3 regions of the Streptomyces sp. NPDC043952 genome follow, and region 1 is predicted to be linked to each of the others. Evidence: riboswitches for the same ligand, from Rfam matches in the RefSeq annotation. Region 1 holds a riboswitch; each other region holds the start of a gene.
What was found. A riboswitch is a leader RNA that binds a small molecule or an ion and turns the genes downstream of it on or off. The one in region 1 is predicted to bind cyclic di-AMP.
Positions count from the first base shown of each region.

Region 2: linked by a shared signal. The riboswitch ahead of AC069R_RS16510 (M23 family metallopeptidase) and the one ahead of AC069R_RS28385 (M23 family metallopeptidase) in region 1 are both predicted to bind cyclic di-AMP.
Region 3: linked by a shared signal. The riboswitch ahead of AC069R_RS32340 (transglycosylase family protein) and the one ahead of AC069R_RS28385 (M23 family metallopeptidase) in region 1 are both predicted to bind cyclic di-AMP.

Region 1 covers NZ_JBWKES010000035.1:44,008-49,667, reverse strand. Annotated here, with positions in the region: gene AC069R_RS28390 (aldo/keto reductase) at 1-347, opposite strand, end outside; gene AC069R_RS28385 (M23 family metallopeptidase) at 415-1,464, opposite strand; cyclic di-AMP (ydaO/yuaA leader) riboswitch at 1,474-1,642, opposite strand; tRNA gene AC069R_RS28380 (tRNA-Met) at 1,942-2,015, opposite strand; gene AC069R_RS28375 (dihydrofolate reductase family protein) at 2,062-3,243, opposite strand; gene AC069R_RS28370 (DUF2637 domain-containing protein) at 3,630-4,286, shown strand; gene AC069R_RS28365 (leucine-rich repeat domain-containing protein) at 4,409-5,119, opposite strand; gene AC069R_RS28360 (NADPH-dependent FMN reductase) at 5,281-5,660, opposite strand, start outside.
Region 2 covers NZ_JBWKES010000012.1:79,678-85,337, reverse strand. Annotated here, with positions in the region: gene AC069R_RS16525 (DNA gyrase/topoisomerase IV subunit A) at 1-464, opposite strand, end outside; gene AC069R_RS16520 (M16 family metallopeptidase) at 783-2,177, shown strand; gene AC069R_RS16515 (M16 family metallopeptidase) at 2,195-3,565, shown strand; cyclic di-AMP (ydaO/yuaA leader) riboswitch at 3,843-4,003, shown strand; gene AC069R_RS16510 (M23 family metallopeptidase) at 4,017-4,760, shown strand; gene AC069R_RS16505 (GntR family transcriptional regulator) at 4,957-5,643, shown strand.
Region 3 covers NZ_JBWKES010000051.1:11,576-17,235, forward strand. Annotated here, with positions in the region: gene AC069R_RS32320 (nucleoside triphosphate pyrophosphohydrolase) at 1-511, shown strand, start outside; gene AC069R_RS32325 (cytochrome P450 family protein) at 508-1,791, shown strand; gene AC069R_RS32330 (DUF899 family protein) at 1,785-2,471, opposite strand; gene AC069R_RS32335 (transglycosylase family protein) at 2,741-3,874, shown strand; cyclic di-AMP (ydaO/yuaA leader) riboswitch at 4,052-4,221, shown strand; gene AC069R_RS32340 (transglycosylase family protein) at 4,226-4,942, shown strand.

The sequences.
Region 1 (5,660 bases):
GTGCCCAGGCGGGCCAGGGAGGCATCGGCGGCGGCCTTGATGTTGGCCGCGGACAGGCCCCGGTACTGCGGGTGCTGGCTGACCTTGGTGGCGATGACGACGTCGGAGCGGTTGCCGCGGGCCTTGACCCACTTGCCGATGACGGTCTCGGACTCGCCGCCCTGGTGGCCCTCGACCCAGGCGCTGTAGGCGTCGGCGGTGTCGATGAAGTTGCCGCCCGCGGCCGTGTACGCGTCCAGGACGGCGAAGGAGGTCTGCTCGTCGGCGGTCCAGCCGAAGACGTTGCCGCCCAGGCAGAGCGGGGAGACCTGGAGGTCGGATGAGCCCAGTGTGCGCAGAGAAGTCATGCTTCACATCAACACCGGCGACGGATGATCGCATTCCGCCGCCGGTGCGGGAACCGGCGCGGTTCCGTCAGGGGTTGAGGCCCTTGTCGCGCAGCCAGGGCGCGGGGTCGACGGCGGTGGGCTGCCCGTTCGGGTGCACCTCCAGGTGCAGGTGCGGGCCGGTGACATTGCCGGTGGCGCCGACGCGGCCGATGACCTCGCCGGTGGTGACCTTCTGGCCGACCGAGACGTTGATCGAGGACTGGTGGCAGAACCACAGCTCGGTGCCGTCGTCCAGGGTGAGGACGGTGCGGTAGCCGTAGGCGCCGGCCCAGCCGGCCTGGGTGATGGTGCCGCCGTGGACGGCCTTGATCAGGGTGCCGGTGGGGGCGGCGAAGTCGAGGCCGGTGTGGTAGCCGGAGGACCACATGGCGCCGGGCTGCCCGAAGGTGCCGGTGATCGTGTACGAGACGACGGGCAGCGTGTACTGCTTGGCGAGCGCGGCCAGCCGCTTGGCCTCGGCCGCCTTCTTGGCGTCGGCCTCCGCCTGCTCCTTGGCGTCGGCGGCCTTGGCGGCGGCCTCCTTCTCCGCCTTGGCGGCCGCCGCGTCGCTCTGCTGCTGGGCGGCGGCGACCATCGCGGCGGTGGCCTTGCTGTCGGCCTGGCCCTGCTGCTGCTCGGCCTGGGCCATGATCCGGTTGCGCAGGGCCTCGCCCGCGCCGGTGTCCGTGGCGCCCTCGGTGGTCCGCCCGAGGTCGGTGAGCGCGGTGGCGGTCTCGGCCTTGGGCGTCTCGGCGGAGTCGTCGCCGAGGAAGTGCTCGACGGTGGACAGGTGCGGCACCGAGACGTCCGGCAGGTCCGGCATCGAGACGGAGACCGGCGGCTTGCCGGGGTTGGCGCTGGCGATGCCGCCCGCGCCGACGGCGGCGATCACGCCGACGCCGAGGACGGTGGAGCTGCGGGCGAAGCCGCCGCGCTGCTTGGCGACGCGGTGGCGGCCGCGGACCGGGGCGACGGACTCCTCGCCGGGGTTCCACTCCTCCCAGGGGCCGTCGCCTTCGGGGCCGGGGCCGAACGACTCGGGTGCGCGCTGAGCGGGCACGAACGGTGCTTCGGGGGCGGGCCGGTTGGACGCCACGGGGGCGTGCTCCTTTCCTTCCTCCGCCTACCGGGTTAGCTGACGGGTTCGGAGCAGGAAGGTCTCCTACGCGCGTATACCGCTCGTGGACTCGGCTGAGTCCGCGGTGGTGTCCGCGTGATTCACCCCAGAGGTGGTGGTTCCCCGGTTCCCTCGCGGGATTCGGCGCGTGCGCACGGAGCCGCCTCGGGTGACGGCTGGGACGACCGCGCTGCGTTATCGAACGTTAATAGACCGGAGGGGAACTTTCCAAGCCGTTCGGCTTGATCATTAAGGTTCAAACCCGTGGACTTACCGCCCAGCGGGCCGCCAAACCGGGCGAGTTGACCGCCGTTCACGAGTCACCCGGTTTTTGATGGTGACTCAGATGTTATGCGCTGGGCGGTCGAACGGTCACGGGGGGTAACCCCCCGTTCGAGGCCCGGAAAACACCCAGGGCCGGAATCCATGAACTGGATTCCGGCCCTGAGACATCAGTAGCGGGGACAGGATTTGAACCTGCGACCTCTGGGTTATGAGCCCAGCGAGCTACCGAGCTGCTCCACCCCGCGGCGATGTCTCTACTGTACGCCATCACCAGGGCGGAAAGCACATCGGTTACGACGGGCCCCCGGATCGGCCGGGCAGATGCCGGTTCGGCGCCTTGGCCAGCGGCTCGTACTCGGGCAGGACGACGACCTCGGCGCCCGCGGCCGTCAGCACCCCGGTGCCGTCGGCCGCCACCACGAAGGTGTCCGGCTCCCGCCAGGCGGTCACCACCCGGCGCACCCCCGCCCGCAGGATCAGCTCGGCGCAGGGCGCGGGGCGCGAGGCGCGGCGGGCGCAGGGCTCCAGGCTGCTGTAGACGGTGGCGCCGGGCAGCCGCGGGTCGGCGGGGTCGGTCTTGGCGAGCGCCGCCTCCTCCGCGTGCACCACCGGGTCCCCGCCCTCGCGGGAGTGGCCGCGGGCCAGCTCGGTGCCGTCGGCGGCGACCACGACCGCGCCGACGCTGAAGGCCGTTCGCGAGGGCGGGCACAGCGCGGCCAGCTCGCAGGCGGTGCGCAGCCAGTGCCGGTCGGCGGCGGTGAGCACCGGTCCGGTGCCGGGCGCGGTGGGCTCGTAGCGCATCAGGACGACGTCCTCGATCCGGCGGGACTCGACCAGCCGCAGCCGACCCTCCTGGTACCGGCCGGGTCCGAACAGCCGCGGGGCGGCCGGATCGCCCACGATCAGCGGGGCGACCACGAGCTGGAGTTCGTCGGCGAGGCCCTGCTGGAGGAGCTGGGTGTGCACGGCCGCGCCGCCCTCCACCATCAGCCGGCCGACCCCGCGCTCGGCCCGCAGGTGGCCGAGCAGGGCCCGCCAGTCCAGCTCCGGGCCGAGCGCGACGACGTCGGCGGCGCCGCCGAGGAGACGGGTGACCCGTGCGGCGCCCGCGTCGGTCGTGTAGACGAGCTTGTCGCCGCCGGTGTGCCAGAAGCGGGCCGCGGGATCGAGGTCGCCGGTGCCGGTGACGGTGACCTTCAGCGGATACTCCGGCCGGCCCCGCGCGAGCCGGGCCGCGCGCCGCTCGGCGGAGGCGACCAGCAGCCGCGGGTTGTCGGCGCGCAGGGTGCCGGCGCCGACCAGGAGGGCGTCGGCCGAGGCCCGTACCGCGTCCACCCGGTCGAAGTCGGCCGGTCCGGACAGCAGCAGCCGCTGCTGTCCGGTGTCGTCCAGGCAGCCGTCGAGGGAGACGGCGGCGGACAGCAGCACGTACGGGTACGGCGCGGACTCGGGCAAAGCTCGCTCGGTGCTCATCGCCTCCAGTGTGCGGCCCGCCGTGGGCCTGCCCGCCCGGGGGGACGGCACGCGCCGCCCGGCCCGCACCCGCCCCAGCCCGCCCTAAAAGCATTCTTATTTCCGCCCGTTGCTGTCATAGGACCGCCGAACCCCGCTTTCGAGTTACAGAAGCACCCGAATGCCCCACACCCCCAGCTCCCGAGAGGCTCGTTAGCTGACCGTGGCACGCACAGAGAGACGCACAGCGCTGAATCTCCACTCGCCGGTCACATTCCGGGTGGAAAGCAAGGAAGGCGAGGTGTTCACCGACGGCTGTTCCGATCTTCTTGACGATTTCTTGAGAAGAATCCGCCAGCTGGAGAGTGAGTACCTGCGGGCGATGGTGAGGCTCTAGGACTCGGCCGATGGACAGGATTCACGATGAAGACGTTATGTGTGACTACGAGTTCAGCACGCTCGAGATGCAGTGGGACCCGGTCGAGGAACTGGCCCAGATGCTGTCCGGCGCGTCCGCCGCGAATCCCGACCCGGCCACCCCGCCCCACGGCAGGTCCAGCCACCGGAAAAATCGCCGGCGCATCCGCACCGAGCCCGGATTGCTGCGCGACGATCAGCGCGGCGCGCCCGTCACGCTGCTGATCGCCACCATCTCGGTGTGCGCGCTGTGCATGCTGGGCTGGTCCTTCTCCTATTCCTACGCCCAACTCCGCGCCACCGCTTCCTCCGTACTGCCGATGCGCCTCGCACAATGGTGGCCGTTGACGGTGTACGGGCCCTGGCTCGTGGCGGCGCTTTCCATTCTGCGGGCGACGGTCCAGCACCGAAGTGCCAGAAGATCCTGGGGAGTTCTGCTGGGCGCCTCCACCATGGCGGTCGCCCTGTGCGTCTGTCACACGGCGCATTCCCCGCTCTCCCTGATCATCTTCGGAATTCCGCCGATCACCGCCCTGGTGTGTTTCTGGGAGATCGTCGGCCAGGTCTCCTCCAAGGTGACCCGCCCCCGGCATGCCGCGCACAGCCGCCGCAATCCCAAGACGCAGGGACCGTACGACGTCAGATGAGCCACCGGCCCGCCGGGACACCGGCGGGCGCGGCCATCGCGGGCCCGGTCATCGCGGGCCCGGTCATCGCGGGCCCAGTTATCGCGGGCCCAGTTATCGCGGTGCCGCCGCCGCAGGCCCGGTCATCGCAGGACGACGCAGCCCCGCCGCTCCAGTTCCGCTGTCACCGGCGATTCCCGGAGGCCCTGGTTCCAGCGCAGGTCCAGCTTCTCCAGTGCGGGCAGGTCCACGAGCCAGCCGGGCAGCCGGGTGAGCCGGTTGCCGCGCACGTCCAGCTGCCGCAGCAGCGGCAAGCCGGCGAGGCATGACGGCAGTTCGGGCAGCGCGTTCTCCCGCAGGTCGAGATGGCGCAGCTCGCGCAGGCCCGCCAGGGACGCGGGCAGGCTCGTCAGCTCGTTGCCCCGGAGCCAGAGCTCGCGCAGGGCGCGCAGGGCGCCGATGGTGTCGGGCAGCGCGGTCAACCGGTTGTGCTGCGCCCGGAGTTCGACCAGCGCCGCCATCCGTCCGATGCTCTCGGGCAGGGCCGTGAGGGCGTTCTCGCCGACGTTGAGGTACCGCAGCCGCGTCAGCTTCCCCAGTTCCCCGGGAAGCTCGGCGAGCGCGTTGTCGTGCAGGTAGAGGCAGCCGTCGAGCCCGGTCAGCTCACCGATCGCCGAGGGCACCGAGGGGAGCCGGTTGTGCCCGAGGTCCAGGGTCCGCAAGGAGCGCAGCCGCCCGATGCCGTCCGGCAGGGCGGTGAGCCCGTTGTCCGCGAGGATGAGCACCTGGAGGCCGCTGCGCTCCCAGACCGACTCGGGCACCCGACCCAGCCGCCGCCGCCACAGATTCAGCACACTCCCGGAATCCGGCGCCACGCCACCCTCGGACCCCGGCGCCACGCCGCCCCCGGACCCCGGCGCCACGCCGCCCCCGGACCCCGGCGCCACGCCGCCCCCGGACCCCGGCGTCACGCCACCCTCGGAACCCGGCGACGCACCGCCCTCGGAATCCGGCGTCACGCCGCCCCCGCCCCGGCCGCCGTCAGCAGGTCCAGCACTTCCCCGACCCGCCGGCGGATCTCCGGGTCCGCGACGAGCCCGTCCTCGCCCACGTCCCCGTGCCCCACCGGCACCCGGACACAGGCCGCCTCCACGATGGCCGCCCCGGTGTACCCGAGCACGGTCCGCAAGGTGGCCTCCGCGCCCTGCCCGCGCCCCGGCGCCGCCACATTGACCCAGGCGACCGGCTTGTCGCAGATCTCGGTCCCGCCGACCGTCCAGTCCAGCAGGTTCTTGAACGCGCCCGGCAACGTCCCGGCGTACTCCGGCGCGCAGATCAGCACCCCGTCCGCCGCGCCGATCGCCGCCCGCAGCTCGGCCACGGCCGCCGGCAGCG
Region 2 (5,660 bases), on a different contig from region 1:
ACCGTGTCCTCGTCGATCGACTCGGTCATCAGGCTCGTGGCCTCGGCCATCCGGCACTCGGTGTACCGCATGGCGGCCGGCGGGTCGTCATTTCCCAGCGAGCCGAAGTTGCCGTGGCCGTCGACCAGCGGCAGCCGCATGGAGAAGGGCTGGGCCATGCGCACCAGGGCGTCGTAGATCGACGCGTCGCCGTGCGGGTGCAGCTTGCCCATGACCTCGCCGACGACGCGCGCGCACTTCACATAGCCGCGTTCGGGGCGCAGGCCCATCTCGTTCATCTGGTAGACGATCCGGCGGTGCACCGGCTTGAGGCCGTCACGGGCGTCCGGCAGGGCGCGCGAGTAGATGACCGAGTAGGCGTACTCGAGGTAGGAGCCACGCATCTCGTCCACGACGTCGATGTCGAGGATCTTCTCCTCGTACGAATCGTCGGGCGGCGGGGTCTTCGTGCTGCGGCGGGCCATCGCTGCCGGCTCCTCCTGATCTGATCGCTCGCCTTCGGGGCGCGCACCCTTCGGCTCGCTCGTGCTGAAGCGTCTGACAAATCTGTCGCGGACCATTGTGGACCGGGGCACTGACAACCCGGACCGGCGCCCCGGTCCGCGCGGCTCGCCCGGTGCCCCGGACGATCACCGGATCCGGGTGCGAGGCAGGCTACGCGATCCGCTGTCGGCGTACGTGCCGCGGGAACTTCACCGGGGCCCCGCACGCTTTGCATACAGTGGCAGGAACGGCAGGAAAACCGCGGTTTCACGACCGCCTCCGCTCGCGAAGGGACGTACATGCCCATGGGTCACACGACCACAGCCGAGGCAGGCTCCGGGGGCCTGACAGCGACCGAGCATCGCCTGGCCAACGGTCTGCGCGTGGTGCTCTCCGAGGACCACCTGACCCCCGTGGCGGCGGTCTGCCTCTGGTACGACGTCGGCTCCCGCCACGAGGTCAAGGGGCGCACCGGCCTGGCCCACCTTTTCGAGCACCTGATGTTCCAGGGTTCCGGGCAGGTCAAGGGCAACGGCCACTTCGAGCTGGTGCAGGGCGCCGGCGGCTCGCTCAACGGCACCACCAGCTTCGAGCGCACCAACTACTTCGAGACCATGCCCGCCCACCAGCTGGAGCTCGCGCTCTGGCTGGAGGCCGACCGCATGGGCTCGCTGCTGACCGCCCTGGACGACGAGTCCATGGAGAACCAGCGCGACGTCGTCAAAAATGAGCGCCGCCAGCGCTACGACAACGTCCCCTACGGCACCGCTTTCGAGAAGCTGACCGCCCTGTCGTACCCCGAGGGCCACCCGTACCACCACACGCCGATCGGCTCCATGGCGGACCTGGACGCGGCCACCCTGGAGGACGCCCGCCAGTTCTTCCGCACCTACTACGCGCCGAACAACGCGGTGCTCTCCGTGGTCGGCGACATCGACCCCGAGCAGACCCTCGCCTGGATCGAGAAGTACTTCGGCTCCATCCCGGCCCACGACGGCAAGCCCGCGCCCCGTGACGGCTCCCTGCCGGACGTCATCGGCGAGGAACTGCGCGAGGTCGTCGTGGAGGAGGTCCCGGCGCGCGCCCTGATGGCCGCCTACCGGCTGCCGCAGGACGGCACGCGCGCGTGCGACGCGGCCGACCTCGCCCTGACCGTCCTCGGCGGCGGCGAGTCCTCCCGGCTGTACAACCGGCTGGTGCGGCGCGACCGTACGGCCGTCGCGGCCGGCTTCGGGCTGCTGCGCCTGGCCGGCGCGCCCTCCATGGGCTGGCTGGACGTGAAGACCTCCGGCGACGTCGAGGTGCCGGTCATCGAGCGGGCCATCGACGAGGAGCTGGCCCGGTTCGCCGAGGAGGGCCCCACCGCGGAGGAGATGGAGCGCGCCCAGGCCCAGTTGGAGCGCGAATGGCTGGACCGGCTCGGCACCGTCGCGGGCCGCGCCGACGAACTGTGCCGCTACGCCGTCCTGTTCGGCGACCCGCAGCTCGCCCTGAACGCCGTGCAGCGCATCCTGGAGATCACCCCCGAGGAGGTCAGGGAGGTCGCCAAGGCCCGGCTGCGCCCCGACAACCGCGCGGTCCTGGTCTACGAGCCGAAGTCCCCGCAGGCCGTCGAGGACGCCGATCTGCCCGAGGACCCGGAGTCGGAGGCCACCGTAGAGGCCGGAAACGAGAACGAGGAGACGGCCAAGTGACCGAGCAGCTCGCCACCATGGACTTCCACCCGCAGCCGCAGGCCGGCGAGGCGAAGCCGTGGGCCTTCCCGGCCCCCGAGCGCGGCGCGCTCGACAATGGCCTGACCGTGCTGCGCTGCCACCGACCCGGCCAGCAGGTCGTCGCCGTCGAGGTGCTCCTGGACGCCCCCCTGGACGCCGAGCCGGCCGGCCTGGACGGCGTCGCCACCATCATGGCGCGCGCCTTCTCCGAGGGCACCGACAAGCACTCCGCCGAGGAGTTCGCCGCCGAGCTGGAGCGCGCGGGCGCCACCCTGGACGCGCACGCCGACCACCCCGGCGTCCGCATCAGCCTGGAGGTCCCCGCCTCGCGCCTGGCCAAGGGCCTCGGCCTGGTCGCCGACGCGCTGCGCGCCCCCGCCTTCGCCGAGAATGAAGTCGAGCGGCTGGTCCGCAACCGCCTGGACGAGATCCCGCACGAGCTGGCCAGCCCCGCCCGCCGGGCCGCCAAGGAACTCTCCAAGGAGCTGTTCCCGGCCACCGCGCGCATGTCCCGACCGCGCCAGGGCACCGAGGAGACGGTCGAGAAGATCGACGCGGCCGCCGTACGCGCCTTCTACGACCGCCATGTGCGCCCCGCCACCGCCACCGCGGTCGTGGTCGGCGACCTCACCGGCATCGATCTGGACGCCCTGCTCGGCGAGACCCTGGGCGCCTGGACCGGCACGCCGGGCGCGCCCCGCCCGGTGCCCGCCGTGACGGCCGACGACACCGGGCGTGTCGTCATCGTGGACCGGCCCGGCGCCGTCCAGACGCAGCTGCTCATCGGCCGCGTCGGCCCGGACCGGCACGACCGGGTGTGGCCCGCCCAGGTGCTCGGCACCTACTGCCTCGGCGGCACCCTCACCTCCCGCCTGGACCGGGTGCTGCGCGAGGAGAAGGGCTACACCTACGGTGTGCGCGCGTTCGGGCAGGTGCTCCGCTCCGGACCCGACGGCAACGGCGCCTCCATGCTGGCCATCAGCGGCTCCGTGGACACCCCCAACACCGGCCCGGCGCTGGACGACCTGTGGAAGGTGCTGCGCACCCTCGCGGCGGAGGGCCTGACCGACGCCGAGCGGGACGTCGCCGTGCAGAACCTCGTCGGGGTCGCGCCGCTGAAGTACGAGACCGCGGCGGCCGTCGCGGGCACGCTCGCCGACCAGGTGGAGCAGCACCTTCCCGACGACTTCCAGGCGACGCTCTACCGGCAGTTGGCCGCGACGGGCACCGTGGAGGCCACCGCGGCGGTCGTCAACGCCTTCCCGGTGGACCGCCTGGTGACGGTTCTCGTGGGCGACGCGTCCCAGATCAAGGCGCCGGTGGAGGCGCTGGGAATCGGCGCGGTCGCCGTGGTGTCGGCCGAGTAACCACCCGCGCGGGCAGCCCCCTGGGGGCGGTGCCCGGACAGCGGATCAGGCCCCGACAGGGGATGGGCCCTGACGGCGATGGGGCCCTGACGGCCTACGGGTCGTCAGGGCCCCACTTTGTTCCACTCTCTTCCCAAGATGTCCGGATTGGGGCGGAGGTTGCCCGTCTGCCCTGTGGGATGCGCTACAAAAGCCGCCTTCTGTTTGAGGATTGGCGGCCGGTCCGCTTAGCGTCGTCCGGGTTGTCCGTCGGGCAGTGCGCCGCAGCCGCGGCACCGGACAGCCATCGCCGAGTCCCCGAGGCGCGAGCCAGGGGAGCCGGGGACCCACCTGTCCCTGGGGTGAATCGGGCCCGTCCGCGCGCGAGTGCGGGGCCCGTAGGAGACCTTCCTGCTCCTAACCCGTCAGCTAACCCGGTAGGCGAGAGGGAAGGAAAGGAACAGCCACGCACATGGCGTTCGCATGCGCCACCGGGAAGCACCGCAAGCCCGGCCGGGTCAAGCGCACCACCGCCCAGGCGGCCGGTATCGCGGCCCTGACCACCACCGGTGTCATCGGCACCCTCGCCGCGTCCCCGGCGCTCGCCGCCGAGACCCCCGTCGAGCAGACCGGCCTCACCCCGGTGCTCACCGCGAGCGACGACCTCGCCGAGCACATCGACGCCCAGGCCGTCGCCCAGCAGCGGATCGCCGAGCACGAGGCGGCCGAGAAAGCCGCCGCCGTGCGCGCGAAGGAGGCCCGCGAGGCCAGGGCACGCGCCGCCCGCGAGGCCGAGCGCAAGCGGCTGAACGCCTTCGTCGCCCCGATCGCGCACTCCTACGTGTCCACCGGCTACAAGGCCAGCAGCTCCCTGTGGTCCTCCGGCTCCCACACCGGTATCGACTTCCACGCGATGACCGGCACCCCCGTGCACGCGGTCGGCGCCGGCACGGTCGTCTCCACCGGCTGGGGCGGGGCGTACGGCAACCAGATCGTGCTCCGCATGGCCGACGGCATGTACACCCAGTACGGCCATCTGTCGTCCATCGGAGTCACGGTGGGCCAGCGGATCACCGCGGGCCAGCAGATCGCCCTGTCCGGCGCGACCGGCAACGTCACCGGCCCGCATCTGCACTTCGAGGCGCGCACCGGCCCCGACTACGGCTCCGACGTCGATCCCGTCGCGTACCTGCGCGGCCACGGCGTGAACGTCTGACCGACCGCACGCACCGAAAGCCCCGCCCTCCCGGCCGGGGCTTTCGCCTTTCCCGGACGTTCTCGCCCGGCCCTGTCCAAAAAATATCCATGGATCGAGGCCCGCCGTCGGAAATTGCGGCCCGGTGGAATAGAGTCACGGAAAACACGCGTTCGTCGTCGGCGTCGTGTCGCGGGCATTAAGGCGGAGGTCTGTCATGCGTATTCCGGCGCAATCGGTGTGCACGGCGATCCGGGACGATATCATCGCCGGCGCCCTCGAACGCGGGAGCCGGCTCACCGAGGAGGTGCTCGCCCGCCGCTACGGCGTCTCGCGCGTCCCCGTGCGCGAGGCCCTGCGCACCCTGGAGGCGGAGGGCTTCGTGGTGACGCGCCGGCACGCGGGCGCCTGCGTGGCCGAGCCGACCGAGCAGGAGGCCGCCGACCTGCTGGAGATGCGGCTGCTCCTGGAGCCGCTCGGCGCCGCGCGGGCCGCCCGGCGCCGCAGCGAGGCCCATCTGAAGGTGCTGCGCGGCCTGGTCCGGCTGGGCCAGGAGCGTGCCAGGAGGGGCGGCAGCGAGGATCTGCGCGCCCTGGACGGCTGGTTCCACGAGACGCTGGCCCAGTCCTGCGGCAGCCCCTCGCTGACCTCGGCACTCGTCCAGCTGCGCCACAAGATCGCCTGGATGTACACGGTGGACGCGCCGCCGGACGCGGCCGGCACCTGGGCCGAGCACGGCGCGATCGTGGACGCGGTGGCGCGCGGCGACAGTGAGCGCGCCCGCGCGGTGACCGCGCTGCACACCGAGCGGGCGACGGCGGCGCACCGGCTGCGGCTGTCCGGGGCCGCGGCGCGTGCGCGGGCTTCGCAACATGCCGTAAACATGTCCGGCGCGCGGAATTAACATCGGTGCCGTATACA
Region 3 (5,660 bases), on a different contig from region 1:
ACTGGTCGAGGCGATCGAGGCCGGCGACCGCGAGGAGCTGCGCGAGGAGCTGGGCGACGTCCTCCTCCAGGTCGTCTTCCACTCCCGGATCGCCGAGGAGCACCCGCAGACCCCGTTCTCCATCGACGACGTGGCCGGCGGCATCGTCGCCAAACTCATCCACCGCCACCCCCATGTCTTCGGCGACGCGACGGCGCAGACCCCGGAGGACGTCAAGGCGCACTGGCTGCGCACCAAGGCCGAGGAGAAGCGCCGCACCTCCGTCACCGAGGGCATCCCCCTCGGCCAGCCCGGCCTCGCCCTCGCCGCCAAGCTCGCCTCCCGCGCCCGCACCGCCGGCCTCGACGTCCCCCTGCCCCGGGGCGACGACATCGGCTACGCCCTGCTCGCCCTCGCCGCCCGAGCCGAAGCCGCCGGCACGGACCCGGAAACCGCCCTGCGCGCCGCGGCCCGGACGTACCGGGACGCGATACGGAAGGCCGAGGGGCTGCCGGATACCGTCGAGGAGTGACCGACCAGCTTCGCCCCGATGATCCCGCGCCCGCCGCTCCCGAGCTGTTCACCTGGGAGTTCGCGGCCGACCCCTACCCGGCGTACGCATGGCTGCGCGAGCACGCGCCCGTGCGGCGGACGCGGTTGCCCAGCGGGGTGGAGGCATGGCTGGTCACGCGGTACGCGGACGCCCGGCAGGCACTGGCCGACCAGCGGCTGAGCAAGAACCCGGCGCATCACGACGAACCCGAGCACGCCAGGGGCAAGACCGGCATTCCGGGCGAGCGCAAGGCCGAGCTGATGACGCACCTGCTGAACATCGACCCGCCGGACCACACCCGGCTGCGCCGGCTGGTCAGCAAGGCGTTCACCCCCCGCCGGGTCGCCGAGTTCGCGGACCGGGTGCAGGAGCTGACCGACCAGCTCATCGACCGGTTCGCCGAGCGCGGCTGTGCCGACCTCATCCACGAGTTCGCCTTCCCGCTCCCCATCTACGCCATCTGCGACCTGCTGGGCGTCCCGCGCGAGGACCAGGACGACTTCCGGGACTGGGCGGGCATGATGATCCGGCACGGAGGAGGCCCCCGCGGCGGCGTCGCCCGGTCGGTGAAGAAGATGCGCGGCTACCTCGCCGAGCTGATCCACAAGAAGCGCGAGGCGCTGCCCGCCGAGCCCGCGCCCGGCGAGGACCTGATCTCCGGTCTCATCCGCGCCTCGGACCACGGCGAGCACCTCACCGAGAACGAGGCCGCGGCGATGGCCTTCATCCTCCTGTTCGCCGGCTTCGAGACCACCGTCAACCTCATCGGCAACGGCACCTACGCCCTGCTCACCCACCCCGAGCAGCGCCATCGCCTCCAGGCGGCCCTCGCCCGCGGCGACGAGGAGCTGCTGGCCACCGGAGTGGAGGAACTGCTGCGCTACGACGGCCCGGTGGAGCTGGCCACCTGGCGGTTCGCCACCGAGCCGCTCACCATCGGCGGACAGCGGATCGCGCCCGGCGACCCGGTGCTCGTCGTCCTGGCCGCCGCCGACCGGGACCCGGAGCGGTTCGAGGACCCGGACACGCTGGACCTCGGCCGCCGGGACAACCAGCACCTCGGGTACGGCCACGGCATCCACTACTGCCTGGGCGCCCCGCTCGCCCGCCTGGAGGGGCAGAAGGCGCTGGCCACGCTGCTGACCCGGCTGCCCGACCTGCGGCTCGCCGCCGACCCGGCCGACCTGCGCTGGCGCGGCGGGCTCATCATGCGGGGACTGCGCACCCTCCCGGTGGAGTTCACCCCGCCCGCTCAGTAGTCCAGGCCCGCGAACCAGTCGCCCCGGCCGCCCGGCGTCAGGTCGAGCAGATGCCAGACGGGATTGAGGAGATCGAGGCCGCGCTGGTCGATGTCCTCGGCCATCCGGGGGCGCGCGGAGTAGAAGTGCCGGACCGTGCCGTCCGCGTCCCGGCTGAAGACCGAGATGGTCGACTCCTGGCCGCCGTCCTCGTCCTCGCTGCCCAGGTCGTACTTGAAGGTGCTGTCCCCGGCGCTGAGCAACCGCAGCCGGGACCAGCCGCGGGCGCGCGCGTGCCGGCGCAGGGCGGCCGGATCGGCGGCGGCCACCACCACCAGGTCGGCGTTCTGCGCCACATGGTGGGCGACGCCGTCGAAACCGTCGAGCCACAGGGTGCACATCGGGCAGGGGGAGGTCTGCCGCTTGCCGTACATGAAGTGGTAGACGAGCAGGGGCCGCTGCGGACCGCCGGTGAACAGCTCCCGCAGACGGACCTCGCGCACCGGCGTGTCGCCCGCCTCCAGGTCGGCGGGCCCCTCCAGGAAGACGTAGTCGCCGACCTCGGCCCCCGGCGGCAGCGACCGGCGCAGCGCCGCGACCCGCTCGCGCTGCCGCATCAGCTCGATCTCGGCGCCGCGCAGCTCCTCGCGGGCGGCGAGGTACTCCGCGGACTCACCGTGCAACCGGGTGTGCCGCATCATGTGTCCTCCTGGGTGAACAGCCCCCCGGAATCAGGTCGGTTCCATGGTTCCGGGCGCCGCGCGCCCCGGAGCCGAGGCGCCGCCGTGCCCGACGGGTGAATCGGAAGGTGACGCAGCGGAGGGGCGAACGTTCACCTCTGTGATCTTCGCGTGATCTCCGCGGCATGAACTTGTGACAAGTGATCGTGTGCCGATACCTTCACCCCTCAGCGCGGCGGGCCCGCATCATCCGCCGCGCCGGTCCCCGCCGTCGCTCGAAAGGCTCCCGCATGATCTCCGGGAACGGTCGTCACCGCCGCCCCCGTCAGGCCCCGGCCCTCCTCGTCGCGGCCGGCGTGACCGGCTCCGCCATCGCCATCCCGCTGCTCGGCGCCGCGAGTGCCCACGCGGCCGACGGCACCACCTGGGACAAGGTCGCCAACTGCGAGAGCGGCGGCGCCTGGAGCGCCGACACCGGCAACGGGTACTACGGCGGCCTCCAGATATCCCAGGACGACTGGGTCGCGTACGGCGGGACGCAGTACGCCTCCTCCGCCGACCAGGCCAGCCGCTCGCAGCAGATCGCCGTGGCCGAGAAGATCCTCAAGGACAAGGGCACCACGCCCTGGGCCACCTGCGCCCTGCTGTCCGGACTGACCTCGAACTCCGGTTCGGTGAGCGTCGATCCGGGCGTCGGCGACGGTGACAGCGGCAACGGCAGCGGCCAGACCGGCGGCACGACCGACCCGTCCGGCCTGCCCGACCCCTCTTCCCCGGCCGGCACACCGAGCGGCGACCAGGACGGCACCGGCGCCGGCTCCGGTTCCGGTTCCGGCAAGGCGTCCACCGACCCGTCCGGCTCGTCCGACCCCTCCTCTTCGCCGAGCCACGACTCAGGCTCAGGCACCGGCTCCGGCTCCGGCAAGCAGACCGGCAAGCACGCGAGCCCGCAGCCGGGCAAGCACACCGGCACGCCCGGCACCGGCACCTCCAGCCCGGACCCGTCCGGCCCGTCCTCCTCGGACCCCTCCGCCTCCACCCCGCCGTCCGCGCCGGCCCACGGCTCCGGAACGCCCTCACCCTCCACCGGTACCCCCGCCAACCCCCAGCAGGCCGCGGGCACTTGGAACCTGGTCGACACCGGAGCCCTCGGCGGCGGGCGCCACCGCGGCGGCAACGCGGACGAAAGCACGGCAAACGGGCAGAACGGCTCCACATCCGGCCGGCACGCGACCCACGAGCCGGACAGCTACACCGTCCGCCAGGGCGACTCGCTGAGCGCCATCGCCGACTCCCTTGACGTCGACGGCGGATGGCACGCGCTCTACGCCGCGAACAAGAAGGTCGTGGGCGCCGACCCGAACCACATCACCGCCGGTCAGACCCTGAAAGTCGGTGACGAAACGGGCGCGGACCAGGGCTAGTTGACGCCCCACTTGATCGCTAAATGTCCGGTTTGGCGAAAGTGTGGGATGAGTCTCAGAAGCCCTGATCGTCTTTGAAATTCCGCGGATCACCTGGCTACGGTCAAGGCCGCTCGTCACCACGAGCCCCGGCGGCCGCAACGCCGAATCCTGCCAGCGGCTGCCCGGGAACAGTCGTCGCGTCAAGCGCCGCAGGCAGGAGCGGGGGACCCAAGGTAGGCGCCGGGCCCGGCAGTTGATGCCGGACCGGCTTGGGGTGAAGCCACGCCTCCGAAAGGAGGGGTGGCCGGGCAACTCAACCGGCCCGAACCCGACAGCTCACCTCGCAGGCGTCGGTGAGGGGATCGTTCCATGCTGTTTTCCGGCAAGGGCAAGCACCGTCGTCCGTCCAAGGCCGTCCGCGCCGTCACGCTCGCCGGTGTCACCGGTGCCGCCGTGGCCGCTCCGCTGATGGCGGCCGGCAGCGCCTCCGCCGCCACCGCTTCCCAGTGGGACACCGTCGCCCAGTGCGAGTCCGGCGGCAACTGGGCCATCAACACCGGCAACGGTTACTACGGCGGCCTCCAGTTCTCCGCCTCCACCTGGGCCGCGTACGGCGGCACCGCCTACGCGCCGACCGCCGACAAGGCCAGCAAGTCGCAGCAGATCTCCGTCGCCGAGAAGGTCCTGGCCGCGCAGGGCAAGGGCGCCTGGCCGGTCTGCGGCACGGGCCTGACCGGCACCCCGTACAACGGCTCCGCCCCGACGACCACGTCGTCGGCCGGCACCGCCACCCGCTCCACGGACCAGCAGGCCGCCACCCGCTCCACCGAGCGCACCACCCCGGCCCCGTCCAAGTCCACGAGCACGTCCACCGGCTCGTCCGCGGGCAAGACCGTCACCACCCCGACCGGCAAGAAGGTCAAGAAGGGCGACGGCGAGTACAAGGTGGTCAAGGGCGACACCCTCAGCTCCATCGCGGCCGCGCACCACGTGGCCGGCGGCTGGAAGAAGCTGTTCGACCTGAACAAGGACATCATCGACAACGCCGACCTGATCTACCCGGGTCAGCAGCTCCACCTGAAGTAACCCGGCCCGGCCACGGCCGCCGCGAGCCCCGCACGGGGCTCGCCCGGCGGCCCGGCCGCGGGATGCTTCCCCGGCCGGCCGGACCCGGCCGGCGGACCGGGGCGCCCGACTCCGCTCACCCCGCCCGGCTCCGCATCACCGGCCCGGCTCCGCATCACCGGCCCGGCTCCGCTCAGCCGGACCGACGGGCCCCTCGCAGGGGGTAGCCCCCGACGCCGTACCCCCGGTGTCGTACCCCCGACGCTCCCGACGCCGCGCCCGATAGGCCCCGACGGCCCACCCCCCCGGCGGCCCCGAGGAACCCCGCCCCTGGTACCCGCCCCAACGGCCCAGGGGCCCCCGGCGGGCCCCCAGGCCCCAGGCCCCACCCCCGGCAGGCCCCCAGGCTCCATGCCTCAGGCGCACCCGGCGGGCCCCCAGGCGTCATGCCCCAGGCCCACCCCCGGCGGACCCCACGCCTCACCCCCCAAGGCGGGTCCCCCAACCCCCCGGCGGGTCCCCCAAGCCCCAGGCCCCCGCCCGCCCCGTCCCCCCCAACCCCCCACCCCGGCGCGATTCCCCCGTTCGTGCCGGGGTGGGGTCTTGTGTTCTCCCAGCCTTCAGCCGGGCCTCCTCCGGGACCCTTTTTGTTCCGGTGGTGAACAATAGGTACCGTCTCCATGTCCCCGTCGCCCACCAGACGGTCGGTCGGTGGTCCGCGACGCCGGGACGGTTAGGC